4 regions of the Streptomyces sp. NPDC056628 genome follow, and region 1 is predicted to be linked to each of the others. Evidence: riboswitches for the same ligand, from Rfam matches in the RefSeq annotation. Region 1 holds a riboswitch; each other region holds the start of a gene.

Region 1 (5,466 bases):
TCCTCCTCGAACTGGAGGATGTTGCGGATGGTGGCGCCCCGGAAGGCGTAGATCGACTGGTCGGCGTCACCCACCACGCACAGCTCGGCGGGCGGGACCTCGGCCTCGGCCTCGGGCGGTACGTCGACGGGGTGCTCGGACGTGCCGACCAGCTCGCGCACCAGCGCGTACTGCGCGTGGTTGGTGTCCTGGTACTCGTCCACCAGCACATGCCGGAACCGGCGGCGGTAGTGCTCGGCGACGTCCGGGAAGGCGCGCAGCAGATTGACCGTCGTCATGATCAGGTCGTCGAAGTCGAGGGCGTTGGCCTCCCGCAGCCGCGACTGGTACAGCGCGTACGCCTGGGCGAGGGTCTTCTCGAACCCGTCGGTGGCCTGGGCGGCGAAGTCCTCCTCGTCGATCAGCTCGTTCTTCAGGTTGCTGATCTTGGCGCTGAACGACTTGGGCGGGAACCGCTTCGGGTCGAGGTCGAGGTCCCGGCAGACGAGCGCCATCAGCCGCTTGCTGTCGGCGGCGTCGTAGATCGAGAACGAGGAGGTGAACCCGAGCCTCTTGCTCTCCCGGCGCAGGATGCGGACGCAGGCGCTGTGGAAGGTCATCACCCACATCGCGTTCGCCCGCGGTCCGACGAGCTGCTCGACGCGTTCCTTCATCTCGCCGGCGGCCTTGTTGGTGAAGGTGATCGCCAGGATCTGGCCCGGATGCACGTTCCGCTCGGCGAGCAGGTAGGCGATGCGGTGCGTGAGCACGCGCGTCTTGCCGGACCCGGCTCCGGCCACGATGAGCAGGGGGGTGCCAGAGTGGACGACGGCCGCGCGCTGGTTCTCGTTGAGCCCTTCCAGCAGCGCCGCGGCGTCGAGGGCCGGGCGCGGGGCGCCGTCGCGGTAGTAGGCGTCGCGGTCCGGCGGCACGTCGAACTTCCCGCCGAACAGATCGTCCGGAAGCGACTCCGGAGTGTGATCGTCCTCGGGCGGTGGCGGGTGCTCTTCCCCGTGGGCCCGTGGGGCCTGGAGGTCCGCCAGGAAGCTGTCGTCAAAGAGGCTGCTCATCGCTCTCCGAGTCTAGGCGGCCCCACCGACAACCGGCTGCCGCCTGGAGAACATCACACCTTCCGGGCCGATGCCCGGCCCGCCGATTACCGTTCGAAGTCATGCCATCACGTCACACACCGCCCGGCGCCAAGCAGTGGATATCGGCCCAGTAGGAACAAGATGCATCGATGGCCTCAGAACGGCATCAGTTGCCCGAGCCGCCCCCCTCCACCCGCCCCCCGGACCGAAGGTCACGAAAATGTATCGGGCATATCGCACATCAACCTTCACAGCGGCCACACCGGTTGGCTACCGTGCCGGGCAGGCCGTGCGACCCCCACCGGCGAACGACGCCGGGCCGTGCGGCCTCCGCCGAGTCCGGTGCATCCGGAGCCGGGGACCCACCGAACTTGGGGTGAATCGGCCCGACTCCCCGTCCCGGGAGCGGCCGTAGGGCAACCCTTCCGAACCACCCGCCCGAACCCGACAGCTAACCCGGTAGGCGGAGCATGGAAGGAGTCGCCTCCCTTGGCGTCGCACCGCAAGTCGCGTCCCTCCGGAACGCGCGTGGCAGGCATACGGACCCCCGCGCTGGCCACCGCGGCCCTCACCTCCGTGGCCCTGCTGTCCCAGACGGCACACGCGAACCCGTCCTCCGACGACAGGCCGAGCCTCGAAGAGGTCGAGAAGAAGGTCGACGACCTGTACCGCCAGGCGGAGTCGGCCACCGAGAAGTACAACGCGGCCAAGGAGAAGACGACCAAGCAGCGCAAGCGCGTCGACACCCTCCTCGACGACGTCGCCCGGCGCACGCAGAAACTCAACGACGCGCGCGAGGAGCTCGGCCGCAACGCCGCCGCCCAGTACCGCACCGGCGCCGCCGCCCCGGACACCGCGACGTTCCTCCTCGCGGACAGCCCCCAGGACTACTTCGACCAGTCCCAGCTGATGAGCCGCATGACGGGCCGTCAGAAGCAGTCGGTGGACGAGTACTTCACCGATCAGTCCGCGACGATGAAGAAGCGGCAGGAGGCCACCAGGAGCCTCGAGACGCTCACCGCGTCGCAGAAGGACCTGCGGACCGCCAAGTCCACCGTCCAGAAGAAGCTCGGGGACGCGCGTCGGCTGCTCTCCGAGCTGACCGCGCAGGAGAAGGCCCGCCTCGCCACGATCGAGAAGCGCAAGCAGGAAGAGGCCGCCCGCAAGGCCGAGGAGCTGGCCCGGCAGCAGGCGCAGGCCGAGCGCCGCCGCGAGGAGGCCGCACAGCGGCAGGAACAGGATCAGCGGGAGCAGGGCAGCACCGTCCCGGACGGGTCGTACGCCACGAGGGCCGGGAAGGCGCTGGCCTTCGCCCGCACCCAGATCGGCAAGCCGTACGTCTGGGGCGCCACCGGCCCCGGCTCCTACGACTGCTCCGGCCTCACCCAGGCCGCCTGGAAGGCCGCCGGCGTGGACATCCCGCGCGTCACCTACGACCAGGTCAGCGCGGGCACCACGGTCCCGCTGTCCAGCGCCCAGCCCGGTGACCTGGTCTTCTTCTACGACGACGTCACCCACGTGGGCCTCTACATCGGCAACGGCATGATGATCCACGCCCCGAAGCCCGGCGCGTACGTCCGCGAGGAGTCGATCTACTACGACGGCGAGTCGTCGATCCACAGTGTGGTCCGCCCGGCGTGAGGGCCGGGGCGAACGAGGGGGGGCCGTGTCCATGACGTCCACGACGTCCATGACCGGAGTCGTGACGGCGGTCAGCAGGAACGAGGTGTACTCGTTCACGAAGCCGAACCGGGAGAGCATCACACTGCTGGCGGGTCTGGGGGTGGACGGGGACGTCCACGCGGGGGTGACGGTGAAGCACCGCTCGCGCCTCGCCCAGGACCCCACGCAGCCGAACCTGCGCCAGGTGCACCTCATCCATGAGGAGCTCTTCGCCGAACTCGCCGAGGCGGAGTTCCGGGTGGCGCCCGGCGAGCTCGGGGAGAACGTCACCACGCGCGGCCTGGACCTGCTCGGACTTCCGGTGGGCACGCTGCTGCGCATCGGCGCCGAGGCGGTGGTCGAGGTCACCGGGCTGCGGAACCCGTGCCTGCAGATCGACCACTTCCAGGACGGGCTGCTCAAGCAGGTCGTGGGCCGCGACGAGGCCGGCCGCCTCCTGCGCAAGGCCGGAATCATGGGCGTCGTCGCGGAAGGCGGCGTGGTGCGACCCGGCGACGCGATCGACGTGGAGCTGCCGGACGGGCCGCACCGGCCGCTGGACCGGGTCTGAGGAACGGCCGCGGGAGGGCGTCGGCGAGTCCGGCTCCCCCGCGCGCCCTGCTCGTCGATTCACCCACCCCCCGCGCGCGCCCCCGCCCGCGCCCTGCGACGCGCTCCTTAGCATCGGCCCATGCCCGCCGCCACGCCCCCGCCCGCGTCCCCCCTGCCCGCCTGGTGGTCGCGCCGTCCCCCCGCCACCGGCGCCTCGGTCCTGGCCACCGGCATCATCTCGGTGGCCCTGCACCAGACGGGCCACGCGACCCTGTCCCGGATCGCCCTCGCCCTGGCGTGCGTCGCCTGGGCGGCCCTCGCCTGCGACCTCCTCGCCCGGCTCCGGTGGCACCGCTCCGCGTGGCTGAGGGAGGCGGTCACCCCGGCCTCGCTCTGCGCCGTCGCCGCGACCGCGGTGCTGGGCACCCGCTTCGCCGTGGCGGGCCGGCAGACCCTCGCCGAGGCGCTGCTGGCCCTCGCCTTCGTGCTCTGGCCGGGCCTGCTGTACGTCGTCGTGTGTCACTGGCGTCACGGGATGCCGGGGTCCGTCTTCCTCGGCTGCGTCGCCACCCAGGGGGTCGCCGTCCTCGCGGCCACCCTGGCCGCCACGGCGGAGGCGGCCTGGCTCGCGCACGCGGCCCTGGTGCTGTTCTGGCTCGGCCTGCTCCTGTACGCCGTGGCCCTGACCCGCTTCGACCGGCGGGAGGTCGTCCGCGGCCCCGGCGACCACTGGGTCGCGGGCGGCGCGCTCGCGATCTCCGCCCTGGCCGGTGCCCGGCTCCTCGCCGCCGACGGGTCCGGCCTGTATCTGTGGAACGACGACGACTTCGACGTGCTGCGCACGGTGACCTTCGCCCTGGTCGCCCTGGACATGGCCTGGTACGCCGTCCTGCTCGTCGCCGAGATCGCCCGGCCGAGGCCGCGCTACGACGTACGCCGCTGGTCGACCGTCTTCTCGATGGGCCTGTCGGCGGCGGCGTCGCTCTCCGTCTCCGCCACCCTGGACGTCCCGTGGCTGGAGGTTCCCGGCGAGGTCCTGCTGTGGATCGCGGTGGCGGTGTGGCTCGCGGTCGCCGCCGGCGCCGTACGCCACCACCTCGCGGCCGGTCCCCCGGCCGGCGTCACGTCCAGAGCACGGCGATGAAGATGTTGGCCAGGGTCAGCAGCCCCACCAGGCCGAACAGCTTCGTGTCCACCTTCTCCTCGTCCCGCTTCACATAGACGAGTCCGAGGATCACGACCAGCAGCGCCAGCTTCACGCCGATCTTGACGTTGTTGACCGACTGGTCGTCCGCCTGGTTCAGGCCGACCAGGACCACTCCCGTGACCAGCATGGTCAGCGCGCCGTGCAGCATCGCGGGCACGAACCGGGCGGTGCCCTGGCCCATCGCCTTCATCTGGGTGAGGAAACCGCCGAGCAGCGCGGCGATCCCGACGATGTGCAGGCCCACGAACAGGTGGATGAGTACGTCCATGGGGCCGGAGCCTAACGACCGCCCCGGCCGAAGCCGTCACCGGGTGCGCGGCGGGAGCCGGGCCCGGCGCCGGTGCATATATGCGCCCCATAGCACCCCGTCCCTCCCCTCACCCGCCGAACCCGCACATCGGTCAGCACCCAGCGTGAACAAGACGCGGCCTTCCCGGCGTCACGCTCACTTACGGTCACGCCCGGTCCTCTCCTCGGCACTTCCGCACAACTCGTTACCGCCTCGACACATTGCGGTTTAGCGTCCTCCCCCAGGTGACCGGCTCCCCACCGCCGCCCGGGCCAGGGGCGGCCGTCGGTCACCACCGCCGAGAAAGGTCCGGCGGCGGTCCGCTCCCCCTGTGCGGGTCGCCGCCGGACGCGCGAGTCCCCCGTACGGAAGGACGTGCAGTCCACGTGGCAGCGCACCGCAAACCCCGCTCGAGAACGACCGCCGGCGGCGCGGCCCGCACGGCGCGGACGGCCTGGACGATCGCGCTGGCGGGCACGGCGACGGCGACGGGGCTCGACGGGACCGCACACGCGGAGCCGCAGCAGACACCGGCGCAGGTCAAGGCGGAGGTGGACAAGCTGTACCAGGAGGCGGAGGTCGCCACCCAGAAGTACAACGGCGCGCAGGAGAAGGCCGAGGCGGCCCGCCGGCGGATCCGCACCCTGCAGGACGAGGCCGCGCGCAAGACGCAGAAGCTGAACGCG
Region 2 (5,466 bases), on a different contig from region 1:
TGAACACCGAAGGGCAGCAACACATGGCTGAGCGCCGCGTCAACGTCGGCTGGGCCGAGGGTCTCCACGCCCGCCCCGCCTCCATCTTCGTCCGGGCCGCCACGGCCACAGGCGTCCCGGTGACCATCGCCAAGGCCGACGGCAACCCCGTCAACGCGGCCTCCATGCTGGCGGTCCTGGGCCTCGGCGCCCAGGGCGGGGAGGAGATCGTCCTCGCCTCCGACGCCGAGGGTGCGGACGCCGCCCTCGACCGTCTGGCCAAGCTGGTCGCCGAGGGCCTCGAGGAACTGCCCGAGACGGTCTGAGCGGCCCGAGCGGGCCTCCCGCACGGCACAAAAGCCGCGTCCGCCTTTCCGGCGGGCGCGGCTTCGTCTTTCCCGGCCGGCTCGCGTGGAATTTCACGGCGGCGGGCTCCGGAATTTCCCGGACAGCCGGAAAAGGGCAGCGTAAATCCACTGCCCCAGAATTGCTCTTCTTTGTATACGGCGCCTGTGTTAATTGCGCAGGCTCGGCATGTTTACGGCATGTTGCGAATTCCTCACACGCTCCCCGCGGTCGCCCCCGGAGCCGAAGCGCAGCCGGTGCGCGGACAGCCCGCGCTCGGTGTGCAGGGCGGTGAGCGCGCGGGCGCGTTCGCCGTCGCCACGCGCCACCGCGTCCACGATCGCGCCGTGCTCCGCCCAGGACTCCACCGGGTCGGCGGGCGCCTCCACGGCGAACATCCAGGCGATCTTGTGCCGCAGCTGGGTCAGCGTCGAGGTCAGCGCGGTGCTGCCGGACGCCTGGGCCAGCGTCTCGTGGAACCAGCCGCCCAGCGAGCGCAGATCCTCGCTGTTGCCGCGCCTGGCCCGCTCCTGACCCAGCCTGACCAGGCCGCGCAGCACCTTAAGATGGGCCTCCGTGCGCCGCTGGGCGGCCCGGGCGGCGCCGAGCGGCTCCAGCAGAGTGCGCATCTCCAGCACGTCGGCCGCCTCCTGCTCGGTGGGCTCGGCCACGCACGCGCCCGCGTGCCGGCGGGTCACCACGAAGCCCTCCGCCTCCAGGGTGCGCAGCGCCTCGCGCACGGGGACACGGGAGACGCCGTAGCGGCGGGCGAGGACTTCCTCCGTGAGACGGCCGCCGCGCTCCAGGACACCGGCGACGATGTCGTCCCGGATCGCGGTGCACACCGAGTGCGCCGGAATACGCATGCCGACCTCCGCCTTAATGCCCGTGAAACGTCGACGAATGACGTGTGTTCAGCGACTCTATGGCAAGAAGCGTGAATTTCCGACGGCGGGCCGGAATCCATGGATATTTTTTGGACAGCCGTTGTCCAGAAAGACCGAAAGCCCCGGCTCGGGAGCCGGGGCTGCGGTAAGGAGGGCGGAGGCGTCAGAGGTCGACGCCGTGCGCGCGCAGGTAGGCGACCGGGTCGATGTCGGAGCCGTACTCGGCGCTGGTGCGCGCCTCGAAGTGCAGGTGCGGCCCGGTGACGTTGCCGGTGGCGCCGGACAGGCCGATCTGCTGGCCGGGGGTGACCGTCTGGCCCACCGAGACGCCGACCGACGACAGGTGCCCGTACTGGGTGTAGGTGCCGTCGTTCATCTTGATCACGACGTTGTTGCCGTAGGCGCCGCCCCAGCCGGCCTCGACGACAGTGCCCGCGCCGACCGCGTGCACGGAGGTGCCACTGGCGGCGTGGAAGTCGATGCCGGTGTGGCTGCCGGAGGACCAGACGGCACCGCCGGACCGGTACGCGGTGGACACGTACGAACCGGCTATCGGGGCCACGTAGGACAGCAGGCGCTTGCGCTCGGCCTCCCGCGCGGCGCGCTCCTTGACCTCCCGCTCCTGCTTGGCCTTCTCGGCGGCCTTGTGTCGCGCGGCCTCCTGGGCGGCCTCCTTGCGGGCGGCGGCCTCGGCGGCGGCCCGCTCCTGGGCGGCGGCCTGCGCGTCGATCTGGGTGGCGATGGAGTCCTCGACGACGACGACCGGGATGAGGCCGGTCTGCCCCGCGGCGGGCTCGGCGGCCAGCGCGGGGGCGGCGAGGGTGCCCACGACGCCGGTGGCGGTGAGGGCGGCGACACCGGCCGCACGGGCCGTGGTGCGCTCGAACCGGCCGGGCTTGCGGTGCTTCCCGGAGGGGCGGTTCTTCCCCGTGGCGCAGCTGAACGCCATGTGGTGGCTGGTCCTTTCCTTCCCTCTCGCCTACCGGGTTAGCTGACGGGTTCGGAGCAGGAAGGTCTCCTACGGACCCCCTCGCGGCTGCGCGGGCGTCCGATTCACCCCAGGGACTGCGGTGGGTCCCCGGCTCCCCTGGCTCGCGCCGTACGGGGACTCGGCGATGGCTGTCCGGTGCCGCGGGCGCGGCGCACTGCCTGACGGACAGCCCGGATGACGCTAAGCGGGGCCGCGTTCAATTCCCAAACGGAACGCGGCTTTTGTAGCGCATCCCACAGGGCAGACAGGCAACCTCCGCCCCAATTCGGGCATAAGGGAGCCCTGGTGACTTTGCCGTCACCAGGGCTCTCCTCGCGTGCCGGCCCGCCGCGGGGCCGGCGGGTGCTCTACTCGGCCGTCACGACGGTGACTTCACCGATGCCGAGGGCCTCGACGGGCTCCCGGATCGCCGAGGCGTCGCCGACGAGAACCGTGACGAGGCGGTCCGCCGGGAAGGCGCTCACGACCGCGGCCGTGGCCTCGACGGTTCCGGTGGCGACGAGCTGCTGGTACAGCTTCGCCTGGAAGTCGTCGGGCAGGTACTGCTCGACCTGGTCGGCCAGGGTGCCCGCCACGGCGGCGGCCGTCTCGTACTTCAGCGGCGCCACCCCGACGAGATTCTGCACGGCGAAGTCCCGCTCGGCGTCGGTGAGTCCGTCGGCCGCGATCCCGCGCAGGACGGTCCACAGGTCGTCCAGGGCGGGGCCGGTGTTGGGCGTGTCGACGGAACCGGTGATGGCGAGCATCGAGGCGCCGGTGCCGTCCGGCGCGGAGCGCAGGACCTGCCCGAACGCGCGCACGCCGTAGGTGTAGCCCTTCTCCTCGCGCAGCACCTTGTCCAGGCGGGAGGTGAGGGTGCCGCCGAGGCAGTACGTGCCGAGGACCTGCGCAGGCCACACGCGGTCGTGCCGGTCCGGGCCGATCCGGCCGATCAGCAGCTGCGTCTGGACGGCGCCGGGACGGTCCACGATGACGACGCGCCCGGTGTCGTCCGCGGTGACCGGCGGGACGGGCCGCGGCTCGGCCTGCGAACCCGTCCAGGCGCCCAGGCTGTCACCGAGCAGGGTGTCGAGGTCGACGTCGGTGAGGTCGCCGACGACCACGACCGTGGACGTGGCGGGGCGCACATGCCGCTCGAAGAAGGCGCGTACGCCCGCGGAGTCGATGCCGGCGACGGTCTCCTCGGTGCCCTGGCGCGGACGGGACATACGCGAGGACGCCGGGAACAGCTGCCGGGCGAGCTCCTTGGCGGCCCGGCGCGAGGGGTTGGCCAGCTCGTGCGGGATCTCGTCCAGACGGTTGCGCACCAGGCGCTCCACCTCGGCGTCGGCGAACAGCGGCGCCCGGAGCGCGTCGGCGAGCAGGTCCAGCGCCTTCGGCAGCCGGGAGACCGGCACCTCCAGGCTGACGCGGACGCCGGGGTGGTCGGCGTAGGCGTCGAGGGTGGCGCCGCAGCGCTCCAGCTCGGCGGCGAACTCCTCGGCGGTGTGCTTGTCGGTGCCCTCGGACAGGGCCCGCGCCATGATCGTGGCGATACCGTCCAGGCCCGCGGGCTCGGCGTCGAGCGGGGTGTCGAGGAGGACCTCGACGGCGACGACCTGCTGGCCGGGGCGATGGCAGCGCAGCACCGTCAGGCCGTTGTCCAGGGTGCCGCGCTCGGGGGCCGGGAAGGCCCAGGGCCGGGGCGCGCCGGCCTGGGGCTGCGGGTGGAACTCCATGCTGGCGAGCTCGGTCACTGCGCCGACTCCTCGTTCTCGTCGGTGGCGGGGGCTTGGGCGTCCTCGGCCTCACCGGCGACCGGCTCGTACACCAGCACCGCGCGGTTGTCCGGGCGCAGCCGGGCCTGGGCGACCGCCTGCACCTCCTCGGCGGTGACGTCGAGCACGCGCCGCACGGCGGTGAAGGCGAGCTGCGGGTCGCCGAACAGGACGGCGTACCGGCACAGTTCGTCCGCGCGGCCGGCGCAGGTGCCGAGCCGGTCCAGCCACTCGCGCTCCAGCTGGGCCTGCGCGCGCTCCATCTCCTCGGCGGTGGGGCCCTCCGCGGCGAAGCGGGCGAGCTCCTCGTCGACGGCCGCCTCGATCACGGGCACCTCGACGTCACCGGAGGTCTTCACGTCCAGCCAGCCGAGGGAGGGCGCGCCGGCCAGGCGGAGCAGGCCGAAGCCGGCCGCCACGGCCGTACGGTCGCGCCGCACGAGCCGGTTGTAGAGGCGGGAGGACTCGCCGCCGCCGAGGACGGTCAGCGCCAGGTCGGCGGCGTCGGCCTCGCGGGTGCCGTCGCTCGGGAGGCGGTAGGCGGCCATCATCGCGCGCGCGGGGACGTTCTCCTCGACGACCTCGCGCAAATCCTCGCCGATGACGTCGGGCAGCGAGCCGTCGCGCGGAGCAGGCTTGCCGTCGTGGGACGGGATGGAGCCGAAGTACTTCTCGACCCAGGCCAGCGTCTGCTCCGGGTCGATGTCGCCGACGACCGACAGCACGGCGTTGTTCGGCGCGTAGTAGGTCCGGAAGAACGCGCGCGCGTCCTCCAGGCTCGCCGCGTCGAGGTCGGCCATCGAGCCGATCGGCGTGTGGTGGTAGGGGTGCCCGTCGGGGTACGACATCGCGGTCAGGCGCTCGAAGGCGGTGCCGTACGGGACGTTGTCGTAGCGCTGGCGCCGCTCGTTCTTCACGACGTCGCGCTGGTTCTCCAGGCCCTCCTCGTCGAGCGCCACCAGGAGGCTGCCCATGCGGTCGGCCTCCAGCCACAGCGCGAGCTCCAGCTGGTGGGCGGGCATGGTCTCGAAGTAGTTGGTGCGCTCGAAGCTGGTGGTGCCGTTGGGCGAGCCGCCCGCGCCCTGGACGAGCTCGAAGTGGCCCGTGCCCTTCACGCTGTTCGACCCCTGGAACATCAGGTGCTCGAAGAGGTGGGCGAGTCCGGTACGGCCCTTGACCTCGTGGCGGGAGCCGACGTCGTACCAGAGACAGACCGCGGCGACCGGCGTGAGGTGGTCCTCGGAGAGCACCACGCGCAAGCCGTTGGCCAGGCGGTGCTCGGTCGCGGTGAGGCCGCCGGATTGTGCCTCCGGTGTGGCCGTGTGACCCATGGGCAAGATGTCCTTCCGGTCGCGTGCGCTGCGTTGTGTCGAGCGGATCCCGCTCAGCTCCTGCCACTGTATGCAGCGTGCGGAGGCTCGGCGAAGTTCCCGGGCACACCGACGTGCCGGTCCGGCCCCGGCCGCGGCCTCCGGCGGCGCCCCCTCGGGGCCGCCGAGCGGCTTCG
Region 3 (5,466 bases), on a different contig from region 1:
CTGCTCGCCGACGTGCGCGGACGCGGCCTGATGATCGGCATCGAGTTCGGCCGCCCGGACTCGCTCAAGCTGCGCAGCCGCTGGACGATGCTCCAGGCCGCGCGCAAGGGCCTGTTCGCCCAGATGGTGGTCGTGCCGCTGCTGCGGCGGCACCGGATCCTCACCCAGGTCTCCGGGGACCACCTGGAGGTCATCAAGCTGATCCCGCCGTTGATCATCGGCGAACGCGAGGTGGACCGGTTCGTCGACGCCTTCACGGACGTCATGGACGACGCCCACCACGGCGGAGGCCTCATGTGGGACTTCGGCAAGACGCTGATCAAGCAGGCGGTCGCCAACAGATGAGTGCGGGGTGGCCCGCCCTCGACGCGGGCTTTGCCCCTGAGGCAAAAAATTTGCCCGTGAGGCAAGTCTGCTGCTGAATGGGAGCATGAACGCTCCCGAGAACCAGCCCGGGGACGGAGCGACCGGGCCGGCCGAGTCCCTGCCGGCCGTCGCGCCGCAGCTGCGGGCCCTGCGCCGCCGGGCGGCCCTCACCCTGGAGGGTGCGGCCCGCGCCGCCGGGCTGTCGGCCGCCCATCTCTCCCGGCTCGAGACCGGGCAGCGGCAGCCGTCGCTGCCGATGCTGCTGGCGCTCGCCCGTATCTACGGTACGACGGTCGGCGAGCTGCTCGGCGAGAGGGTCCCCGACCGGGACGCCGTCGTGCGCGCCGCCGACATGGAACCCACCGCCGCCGGCGGCTGGACGTACTGGCAGGCCGGAGTTCCCGGCCGCGGGATGCAGGCCCTCCGGGTCCATGTGCCGTACGGCTCGCAGGGCGACATCGTGCGCGTGCACCCCGGCGAGGAGTGGCTCCACGTCCTCAAGGGGCGGCTGCGGCTGCGCCTCGGGGACACCACGCACCGCCTCGGCCCCGGGGACAGCGCGCACTTCGACTCGCTCACCCCGCACCTGCTCGCCGCCGAGGACGACGGCGGCGCCGAGCTCCTCTTCGTCCACACCCTGTTGCAGAGCCCCACGGCCACCCTGTGCCTGGGCCCCACCCCTGGAGAGACGTCATGACCGACATGGAGGAGAAGTTCCCGCGCGCCCTGTGGGTGCGGCTCATCATCTACATCGCGGTGGGGCACGTCTTCGCCGCCTTCGTCTTCTTCCTCTTCGAGGCGGGCGGCGGGAAGTAGGCGCACCCCGCGCCCTCAGTCGAGAAGCCGCTCCCGCAGGCGCTCCCGCGCCTCGGGGGTGAGCCGCAGACCCTGCTCCAGGTAGGTGTCGACGTCGCCCCACGTCTCGTCGATCGTGTCGAAGGCGGCCTTCAGGTACTCCGCCCGTGCGTCGAAGAGAGGGCTCAGCAGCTCCATGACCTCGGGCGAGTACGCCGAGGGGGCGCTGCTGCCGCGCCGCACCTTGTAGCGGCGGTGCTTCTCGTTGGACTTCAGATAGTCGGCGACGATCGCCTCCCGCTCGACGCCGACGGCGAGCAGTGTCACCGCGATGGACAGGCCGGCGCGGTCCTTGCCGGCCGCGCAGTGCATCAGCGCCGGGACGCTGTCCTCCACCAGGGAGTGCAGCACCCGTGAGTGCTCGCCGGTGCGCTCCGTGACGATGGAGCGGTAGGAGGCGATCATCCGGGCCGCGCCCTTGCCGTCCGCCAGGATCTCCCGCAACTGGTCGAGGTCGCCGTCGCGGACCATCTTCCAGAACTCCGCGCCGTCCGCGGGGTCGGACAGCGGCAGGTTCACATTGCGGACACCCGGCAGCTCGACGTCGGGGCCCTCCAGCTTCTGGTCCGCCGCGTTGCGGAAGTCGAAGATCGTGTGCAGCCCCAGCGAGTCGAGGAAGGCGGCGTCCTCAGGGGTGGCGTGGGCGAGGTGGCCGCTGCGGAACAGCACGCCGTGGCGCACCCGTCGTCCGTCCACGGTGGGCAGACCGCCCACGTCGCGGAAGTTGCGCACACCGGCCAGTTCGGGCTCGGTCGACGGGATCTGCTGCGTCACGGGGGCTCCTCCCGGTGGGCCCCGCCGGCGCGGCTCGGCGGTGAGGCCGGCGAGGTGCGCTTCTGACGATACGACATGACTGTGCGCGCCAATCAGTTGTCCACAGGCGACAGCTGGGGAGTAATGACCTGAAACGGGCAAGTCGCCGTATGTCATCATCGATGACGGATGTTTTATCCCGATTCGCATCCGATGCGAGGTGATTCCCTCTGGGATTCAGGTCGGATTCGCGCCGAAGGTTCGATGTGCCGGATATCCGTTGACGTCACATCTAGGCTTTCTGTCCGAATTGATGCCTTCATTCCAACTCGTTCTGAAATAAGGAAACCTGGAGCGACGTCACGTGAGGAGCGTCATATCCGTGACGGTGCGTCGCCCGTCATGTCCACGTAATCGGCCTGCCGCTTATGGGAATTCGAGGGTGGCGACCTCTTCGAAATACACGGAGTGTGACCGGTGAATCCCGTAAGGGATCAAGACGAGCGCATTCGGTCGGAACCCCTCACTTGTTCCCATGCGTCTTTCTCGCTTACGTTCACCACCAATCCGGACGGACGCCGAATCCTGCCGCCGACCGGAATCCGCGCACACTCACCCGTCCACGGCAGGAGCGGGGGACCCACAGGTACATCGCCTGTTCCGGTCCCGGAACAGGCTTGGGGTCAAGCCGCGTCCCGACGCGGCCGGGCATCTCCAGCCCGCACCCGACAGCTCACCTCGCAGGCGCCGGAGAGGAATTCGCCATGCCCGCCAAGGGTAAGCATCGCCGTCCCAAGTCCCTGCGCTTCACCCGGACGATCGCCGTCGCCGGAACCGGTGGCGCCGCTCTCGCGCTTCCGCTGATCGGGGCCACCGGCGCCCACGCCGCGACCGGCCAGTCCGTCCCGGAGAAGGCGGTCCAGTCCGTCCAGGTCGCCGCCGAGAAGGCCCCGGCGCAGAAGACCTCCGCCCAGAAGACGCGCACCTACGAGGTGAAGCGCGGCGACTACCTGGCGAAGATCGCCGACGAGCAGGACGTCCGCGGCGGCTGGAAGAAGCTCTACGCCGACAACCGCGAGGCCGTCGGCGCCGACCCGTCGCTCATCCACCCGGGTCTGAAGCTCTCGATCGGCAAGAACGCCGCGACCGCCGCACCCAAGGCGTCGGCCCCGTCCTCCTCCCCGTCCGAGCCGTCCGCGAAGCCCGCAGCGCCGAAGAAGGCCGCCGCGCCGAAGAAGGCCGCCACGGCCGCGCAGAGCGCCGACGAGGCGAGCACCGTCAACGGCTTCACCGCCCCGGTGTCCGCCGCCGCCGTCGGCACCTCCTACAAGGTCGCCGGCAGCATGTGGTCCAGCGGCTACCACACCGGCGTGGACTTCTCCGCCGCCACCGGCACGCCCCTGAAGGCGGTCGGCGCCGGCACCGTCGTCTCCGCCGGCTGGGGCGGCGCGTACGGCAACCAGGTCGTCATCCGGCTCGCCGACGGCTACTACGCCCAGTACGCCCACCTGTCCTCGCTGTCCGTCTCCAGCGGCCAGACGGTGACCGCGGGCCAGCAGATCGGCCTCTCCGGCGCGACCGGCAACGTGACCGGCCCCCACCTGCACTTCGAGATCCGCACCACGCCCGACTACGGCTCGGACGTGGACCCGGTGGCCTACCTCCGCTCCAAGGGCGTCGCCATCGGCTGACCGCCCCACCGCACGGCGCGCACCACCTGCCTGACACGCACGCGCACCACCTGCCTGACACGCAGCCGAAGGCCGGACCCCGATCCCCGGGGTCCGGCCTTCGGCCCGTCCCGGGCGGGCACGGGTCGCGTTTCGGCGCTCAACGTCCCGGCCAGGAGCCGTATTCCGGCTTTGGTGAAGGCTTTGGCAGTGGCTTATCTCACCGTTCGTCAACCTCTTCCTACGGTCGCGTAGGTCACATCGGAAGGTGAATCATGTCCCGACGTGACAGACGATTCGAAGAGTGACAGCAGAGCAGTGATCGGGTCGTACGTCGCGGTGGGGGACAGCTTCACCGAGGGCGTCGGCGACCCCGGCCCCGACGGGGCGTTCGTCGGCTGGGCCGACCGGTTCGCGGTCCTTCTGGCCGACCGGCGGCCCGAGGGCGACTTCCGGTACACGAACCTCGCCGTGCGCGGCAGACTGCTCGACCAGATCGTGGCGGAACAGGTCCCCAAGGCCGTCGAATTCGCCCCGGACCTCGTGTCGTTCTGCGCGGGCGGCAACGACATCCTGCGGCCCGGCACCGACCCCGACGAAGTGGCCGAACGGTTCGAACGGGCCGTCGCCCGGCTCGCCTCGGCCGCGGGCACCGTGATGGTGACGACGGGCTTCGACACCCGTGGCGTGCCCGTGCTGAAGCACCTGCGCGGCAAGATCGCCACCTACAACGGGCACGTACGCGCCATCGCCGACCGCTACGGCTGCCCGGTGCTCGACCTGTGGTCCCTGAAGACCGTCCAGGACCGCCGGGCCTGGGACAGCGACCGGCTCCACCTCTCACCCGAGGGGCACACGCGCGTGGCGCTGCGCGCGGGCCAGGTCCTCGGGCTGGAGATCCCGGCCGACCCGGACCAGCCCTGGCCGCCGCTCCCGCCCCGCGGGACCCTGGAGATCCGGCGCGACGACGTCCAGTGGGCGCGCGAGTACCTGGTGCCGTGGATCGGGCGGCGCCTGCGCGGCGAGTCGTCGGGCGACCATGTGACGGCCAAGGGGGCGCTCTCGGCGTACGACATCAAGATGCGCATCGCGTCGGTGGCCTGAGCCCGGCGGCACGGCCGGGGGAGTGCGGAGCCGCTCGGGACCGTCACGGTCGCGGGCGGCCGCTCACCGTGGTGAGGCAATCAACGCCGTCCGCTCCAGGCCCAGTTCCCGGGCCAGCGCCTCGTCCACCCACTCCTGGGCCCGCGCGCGGGACAGCGCCCCGGGATACGACGTCAGCTGCACGGCGAGACCGTCCAGGAGCGCGGTCAGGCGCAGCGCGGCGGCCGCCGGGTCCGGGCAGCTGAACTCGCCCGCGGCCGCGCCCTCCGCGAGGACCCCGGCGAGGGCGCTCTTCCACTGCAGGTCGAGCTCGCGCGTGACCTCCCGCAGGGCCGTCTCGCGCAACGCGGCCGCCCAGCCCTCGATCCACAGCCGCCAGCCCTTGGCCTGTCCGGTCGGCGCGTACCAGCGCACGGCCGCCCGCAGCCGCCGTACTGCCGTCGTGCGGCGGCCCAGGATCCTGCGCAGCCGCGCCAGGTCGCCCTCGGCGGCGTGCGCGAACGCGGCCGCGACCAGCTTCTCCTTCGTGGCGAAGTGGTAGAGCACCAGCGCGTTGCTCACCCCGAGCGCCGAGGCCACGTCGGCGATCCTGACCGCCGCCACACCCCGTGCCTCTATCTGCTCCACCGCGGCGCGCAGCAGTTCCGCCCGCCGCTCCGCCACGCTCAGCCGCACTCTCGCCCTCGCCACGCGGCCACCCTACGGCCTGGCCGCGCCG
Region 4 (5,466 bases), on a different contig from region 1:
GCCGGTGTCGAAGACCGCCACCGTGTTCCAGCCCTCGCCGATGATCTGGGGACCGTCCTCGGGGCCCTTCGAACCCTTCGAACCCGCGGAGTCCTTGGAGCCGAACTTCTTCTCGAACTCCTTGCGGACGTCGTCCTCGGACCTGCCCTCGCCGTGCCGCGGGGCGGCCTTGTCCACGTCGCCCTCCTCGGTGACCTTCGCACCCTTGGGCGGGGTGAAGTCGAAGGTGGAGGCGGCGGGCTTGGCGAAGCTGACCTGGGTGAAGCCGGCGTCGACCACGGCGGCGCCACCGCTGGACGGGGTCAGCGTGAACTTCAGCGGCAGCCCGGTCTTCGCGTCCACGGCCACCGTGATCGCGCCGACCGTGGTGCCCGACTGCTTCGGCTTGATGAGCAGCCGGTAGGCGTCCCGGCCGGCGACGTGCGCGGTGCCGTCGACGGTGACCGACGTCGTGTCGTCGACCGCCTTCAGCGCCTCCTCGGTGAGCTCCTTGGGAGTGGCGGGAACCTCGTCGAGCTTCCCGTGGCCCTTGGCCTTCTCCCGCCCGGCCTCGTCGACGGTGGCGTGGAAGACCTCGTCCGACTCGCTGTCGTAGCCCCAGACGTCCTTGCCGTCGTGGATGAGGCTGTACTCGGAGGCGTTGTCCAGCAGGGACAGCTTCTGCCGGTCGTCGCCGTCGACGGCGACCCGCAGCGTGTGCGTGCCGGAGGCCAGCTCGGTCAGCTTCGCCGAGGGGTCGGCGGACGAGCCGCCGCCCGAGCCCGATCCGGTGAGGCCCGAGGTGAGACCCGACTCCAGCCCGCCGAGGTCCGGCAGCCCCAGATCCGTGGTGATCTTGAACGTGCCGGACAGCTGCTGCACGTCCGACTTGGCGATCTTTTCGACCAGTTGCTGCGCGGTGAGGTCCGGCAGGTCCGGGTCCCCGGCGTCGGCGAGCGCCGGGACCAGCCCGATCGTCGCCGCCGCGATCCCCACCACCGTGACCGGGACGACGTACCGAGCGGCCTTGCGCCGGCCCGCGCGCAGGTCGTCGCCCTCCCCTGCGGTCGTACTGTCGTCGACTTCGTACGGTGCCATGTGTGCCCTACCTCCGTCGTCGGCGGCGGCCGTCCGTTCGTCTGTCGCCCGCGAGTCTCACGACCCGGCAAGGTCCACCCCTGAGCCGCCATTCTCACCCGAATCGGTGAGGAGTGGTGTTTCCGTGATGTCCATCTGACCAGATGGGGCAGGGAGTTTCGTCAACCTGCGGAGCCAACTCCGTGTACACCTGCGGTATGACGCCGCAGGGGTGGACCTCCCCCGACCCGTAGGGGTCGGGGGGTGAGGCGGGGAGAGGAACGGTGGCCGCGGGGCAGTCCCGCGGCAGGGACGCCGGGCTTCAGCCGGCCCGGTGCACGACGGCGTCGCACAGCTCCATCAGGGCGGCCTTCGCGTCGTTCTCCGGCAGGGGCGCCAGCGCGGCGCGCGCGTCCTCCGCGTAGCGGACCGTGTCCCGCCGGGCGTGCTCCAGCGCCGGGTGCTCACGCAGGGCGGCCAGCGCCTCGGCGAGCCGGGCGTCGTCGCTCAGGTCGGAGTCCAGCAGCTCGCACAGGGCGATGTCCTCGGGCAGCCCCAGACGCTCCGCGCGCTCCCGCAGCCGCAGCACCGGCAGGGTCGGGATGCCCTCGCGCAGATCGGTGCCGGGCGTCTTCCCGGACTCGTGGGAGTCGCTCGCGATGTCCAGGACGTCGTCCGCGAGCTGGAAGGCGACGCCGAGCCGCTCCCCGTACTGGGTGAGCACGTCGACCATGGTCTCGTCGGCGCCCGACATCATCGCCCCGAAGCGGCAGGAGACCGCCACCAGCGACCCGGTCTTGCCGCTCAGCACGTCGAGGTAGTGCTCCACGGGGTCCCGGCCGTCCTGCGGCCCGGCCGTCTCCAGGATCTGGCCCGTGACCAGCCGCTCGAACGCCTCCGCCTGCACCCGCACCGCCTCGGGCCCGAGGTCGGCCAGGATGTGCGAGGCGCGCGCGAAGAGGAAGTCGCCGGTGAGGACCGCGACGGAGTTCCCCCAGCGGGTGTTCGCGCTGTCGACACCGCGCCGGACCTCGGCCTCGTCCATCACGTCGTCGTGGTACAGCGTCGCCAGATGGGTCAGCTCCACCACCACGGCCGACGGCACGATCCCCGGGGCATACGGGTCCCCGAAGCGCGCGGCGAGCATCACCAGCAGCGGCCGGAAGCGCTTCCCGCCCGCCCGCACCAGGTGCTGGGCGGCTCCGGTGATGAAGGGGACCTCACTCTTGGTGGCTTCGAGCAGTCCCTCCTCGACAGCCGCCAATCCGGCCTGGACATCGGCTTCCAGAGCCTGGTCCCGCACGCTCAGCCCGAACGGCCCGACGACGGTCACGAGGGGTCTCCTGTCTGCTGGTGTCTTTCGGCTGGTTACACGGTTTGTCGATAGGTCGCTGCCATCACTCAAGTCAGCGTATCCGGTCACGTTTCGATCACCGATGCCGCCCACCCGTCCACCACGGGCGACATCGGTTCACGGTCGGTATGTTTTTTGATCACCCGATAAGGACGGACATTCATCGTTTTATCGGCGCGTCACTGTGTGTAGCCGCCCACTCCCCCATCCTTTCCCGAACCGAAACTGCGTTCGACTCTTCGAGGGATGCACCGCGGGCCCGCGCGACACCCCCGCCCCCGTCTACCCCGACCCGCCCTCCGGACGCCTCCACGCCTCCTCAACGACCGACACGAAGGGCGAGGTTCCTGCGCGCCGGCACCCCGGGCGCGTCGCCACCCTTTCGCACCTTTTGCTCCACACCCACAAAACGGACTCTCCGGACTCAAGGGGCAGATGGGCGCGTTGACGGTGAGCTTTCCACGTGTAGGCAATAACAGGGTAGTTGGAATCATTGCCCGATTTGCCGCTGTTGTGATCGCCGTGAGTTGGGTCACGCGGCCCCAGATCGGCCCCTCCGCCGCCGGAGCCCGTCGACCCCTTGCCACAAAAGCGAGTTGAGAATTGGCAACCGCAAAGGATCAAGCGCCTCATACGCCTCAGACCATGGTCAACTAGCACGTCAGGTGCTTGCGGCACTTGTTCCACACATGTGCTGTCGCATACGTTCCCGCTCTGTCGGGCGGACGCCGAATCCTGCCGCCGCCCGAGTCATCCACCTACACAACGCACTCGCACGGCAGGAGCGGGGGACCCAGGTAAGTCGCCGTACCGCACGCCTCGATGGCGCGCCGGGACGGCTAGGGGTGAAGTCACGTCGTCCTACGGCGGCGTGGCCGGGCATCTCCCGCCCGAACCCGACAGCTCACCTCGCAGGCGCCGGAGAGGAAACAGCGCCATGTCCCGAGGCCAGCACCGCCGCACCCGTACCAGCCCGTTCGCCCGGCGCGTCATCGCCGCCGGAGCCGGTACCGCCGCTCTCGCGCTCCCCCTGCTGGGCGCGACCACCGCGAGCGCCGCCGAGCCCGCCAAGGCCCCCACCGTGGCCACGGTCGGCTCCGTCAGCTACACCACCAAGAAGGGCGACACCCTGTACGGGATCGCCGACCGCTACGACGCCCAGGGCGGCTGGCGGCAGCTCTACAAGGACAACCGCAAGGCCATCGGCGACGACCCCCGGCTGATCCACCCGGGTGTCGACCTGAAGGTCCGGAGCACGAAGAAGGCCGAGCCGTCGAAGGCGAGCACGGCGTCCGCCCCCGTCAAGGAGTCCGCCGTCGCCCAGGCCACCCAGGCCTCCGCGAAGACGTACGCCGACAACCTCGACGGCTGGATCCGCGAGGCGCTCGACATCATGGCGCAGAAGGGGATCCCCGGTTCCTACGAGGGCATCCACCGCAACATCATGCGTGAGTCGTCGGGCAACCCGGCCGCCATCAACAACTGGGACTCCAACGCGATCGCGGGCACCCCGTCCAAGGGTCTCCTCCAGGTCATCGACCCCACCTTCGCGACGTACCACGTGCCGGGCACCGCGTACGACCCGTTCGACCCGGTCGCGAACATCACGGCCGCCTGCAACTACGCGGCCGCTCGCTACGGCTCGATCGACAACGTGAACGGCCCCTACTGAGCCGTGCCGGCTCTCCCCCTCCAGTAGGGGAACTTGCGGCAGGGATCCTCTAGTAGGGGAACTCGGCCAGGCTGCGGGCGAACAGTCTCTCGAGGACGACGGCGATGCCGTCGTCCTCGTTGGACAAGGTGATCTCGTCCGCGACCGACTTGAGTTCGGGATGCGCGTTGGCCATCGCCACCCCGTGGGCGGCCCAGTCGAACATGGGGATGTCGTTGGGCATGTCCCCGAAGGCGATGGTCTCGTGCGGACCCAGGCCGAGATGCTCGGCGGCGAGCGCGAGGCCCGTCGCCTTCGTGATGCCGCATGGCTGGAGTTCGACGGTGCCCGGCCCCGACATGGTGACCGTCGCCAGCGAGCCCACCACCGCGCGGGCCGTCACCGCCAACTCGTCGTCCGACAGCGTCGGATGGCGCAGCAGCACCTTGCTGATCGGCTCGCACCACAGGTCGTCGCGATGCCGCACCCGCACCGCCGGCAGCGTGGGGTGGGGCATCAGATAACCCGGCTCGATGAGCGTGAGCCCCTCGACTCCGTCCTGGTCGACGGCCGCGTACACCTGCCCCACCTCGGCCTCGATCTTGCCGAGGGCGGTCTCCGCCAGGTCCCGTTCCAGGGTGATGGACCACAGCAGCCGGTCCTGGCCGGCGTCGTACAGCTGCGCGCCCTGTCCGCACACCGCCAGTCCCCTGCTGCCCATGACCTCCAGGAGGGGCCGCACCCTGGGTGCCGGCCGTCCCGTGACCACGAGGTGCTGGGCGCCGGCCACCGCCGCCTGCGCGAGCGCCACGAGGGACCGGTCGGAGAGTGTGTCGTCACCTCGGAGGAGGGTCCCGTCCAGGTCAGTGGCGATGAGTGAATATGCGATCGGTGCGGCCATGATCAGAGAATACGGACAGGAAGCCCCATCGACTCGACCTGAACCGGACGGCTGCTCTGTTCACATGAGTTGACACCCGTTCCGGTCCCAGTTGTGTCCGAGCGCGCACAACTCGCGCCCGTTTATGGCGGTTTCGCCCCTGCGGGGTCTTCGAGGGCGCTACGGCCGCCGAGTTGGGGCCGCTCGCCCGGTGAGGGGGACGGCCGACCGCGGCAAGCTGGGGGGAAGCCGATCGCCTGCCCGCGGGATTCACCCTGCCCAAGACCGCCACCTCACCCGTAACGTGGGCCCGACCACATGGCTTACGGAGCGTATGAGAGTGAGGCAGTACCCCATGCCCCCCTTCGATCTCCCCGAGGGCGACCCCTTCGGCGCGCACAACCTTCCGTACGGCGTCTTCTCCCTCCCGGGCCCGGACTCCGCGCGCCGGGTGGGCGTCCGGCTCGGCGACCACGTCCTCGACGCGGGGAGGGCGGCCCGGGCGCTCGACTCGCCGTACGCCCC

The links. Region 1 has a riboswitch for cyclic di-AMP ahead of ACFRAC_RS10995 (NlpC/P60 family protein). Riboswitches for the same ligand answer to the same signal wherever they lie in the genome.
Region 2: another riboswitch for cyclic di-AMP. It lies ahead of ACFRAC_RS17325 (M23 family metallopeptidase); the one in region 1 lies ahead of ACFRAC_RS10995 (NlpC/P60 family protein).
Region 3: another riboswitch for cyclic di-AMP. It lies ahead of ACFRAC_RS33360 (peptidoglycan DD-metalloendopeptidase family protein); the one in region 1 lies ahead of ACFRAC_RS10995 (NlpC/P60 family protein).
Region 4: another riboswitch for cyclic di-AMP. It lies ahead of ACFRAC_RS18385 (transglycosylase SLT domain-containing protein); the one in region 1 lies ahead of ACFRAC_RS10995 (NlpC/P60 family protein).

The regions. Positions count from the first base shown of each region.
Region 1 is NZ_JBHTWG010000006.1:77,990-83,455, reverse strand. It holds gene pcrA (DNA helicase PcrA) at 1-1,049, opposite strand, end outside; cyclic di-AMP (ydaO/yuaA leader) riboswitch at 1,392-1,551, shown strand; gene ACFRAC_RS10995 (NlpC/P60 family protein) at 1,560-2,711, shown strand; gene ACFRAC_RS10990 (MOSC domain-containing protein) at 2,761-3,303, shown strand; gene ACFRAC_RS10985 (tellurite resistance/C4-dicarboxylate transporter family protein) at 3,424-4,428, shown strand; gene ACFRAC_RS10980 (hypothetical protein) at 4,406-4,759, opposite strand; gene ACFRAC_RS10975 (NlpC/P60 family protein) at 5,167-5,466, shown strand, end outside.
Region 2 is NZ_JBHTWG010000012.1:50,201-55,666, forward strand. It holds gene ACFRAC_RS17315 (HPr family phosphocarrier protein) at 24-305, shown strand; gene ACFRAC_RS17320 (GntR family transcriptional regulator) at 495-1,190, opposite strand; gene ACFRAC_RS17325 (M23 family metallopeptidase) at 1,375-2,160, opposite strand; cyclic di-AMP (ydaO/yuaA leader) riboswitch at 2,173-2,336, opposite strand; gene ACFRAC_RS17330 (M16 family metallopeptidase) at 2,550-3,938, opposite strand; gene ACFRAC_RS17335 (M16 family metallopeptidase) at 3,935-5,290, opposite strand.
Region 3 is NZ_JBHTWG010000047.1:23,550-29,015, forward strand. It holds gene ACFRAC_RS33340 (aspartate aminotransferase family protein) at 1-345, shown strand, start outside; gene ACFRAC_RS33345 (helix-turn-helix domain-containing protein) at 431-1,063, shown strand; gene ACFRAC_RS33350 (DUF6126 family protein) at 1,060-1,182, shown strand; gene ACFRAC_RS33355 (tyrosine-protein phosphatase) at 1,198-1,995, opposite strand; cyclic di-AMP (ydaO/yuaA leader) riboswitch at 2,578-2,734, shown strand; gene ACFRAC_RS33360 (peptidoglycan DD-metalloendopeptidase family protein) at 2,739-3,665, shown strand; gene ACFRAC_RS33365 (SGNH/GDSL hydrolase family protein) at 3,963-4,748, shown strand; gene ACFRAC_RS33370 (TetR/AcrR family transcriptional regulator) at 4,812-5,423, opposite strand.
Region 4 is NZ_JBHTWG010000013.1:87,044-92,509, forward strand. It holds gene ACFRAC_RS18375 (outer membrane lipoprotein carrier protein LolA) at 1-1,077, opposite strand, end outside; gene ACFRAC_RS18380 (polyprenyl synthetase family protein) at 1,379-2,389, opposite strand; cyclic di-AMP (ydaO/yuaA leader) riboswitch at 3,167-3,343, shown strand; gene ACFRAC_RS18385 (transglycosylase SLT domain-containing protein) at 3,348-4,082, shown strand; gene ACFRAC_RS18390 (HAD family hydrolase) at 4,132-4,962, opposite strand; gene fahA (fumarylacetoacetase) at 5,297-5,466, shown strand, end outside.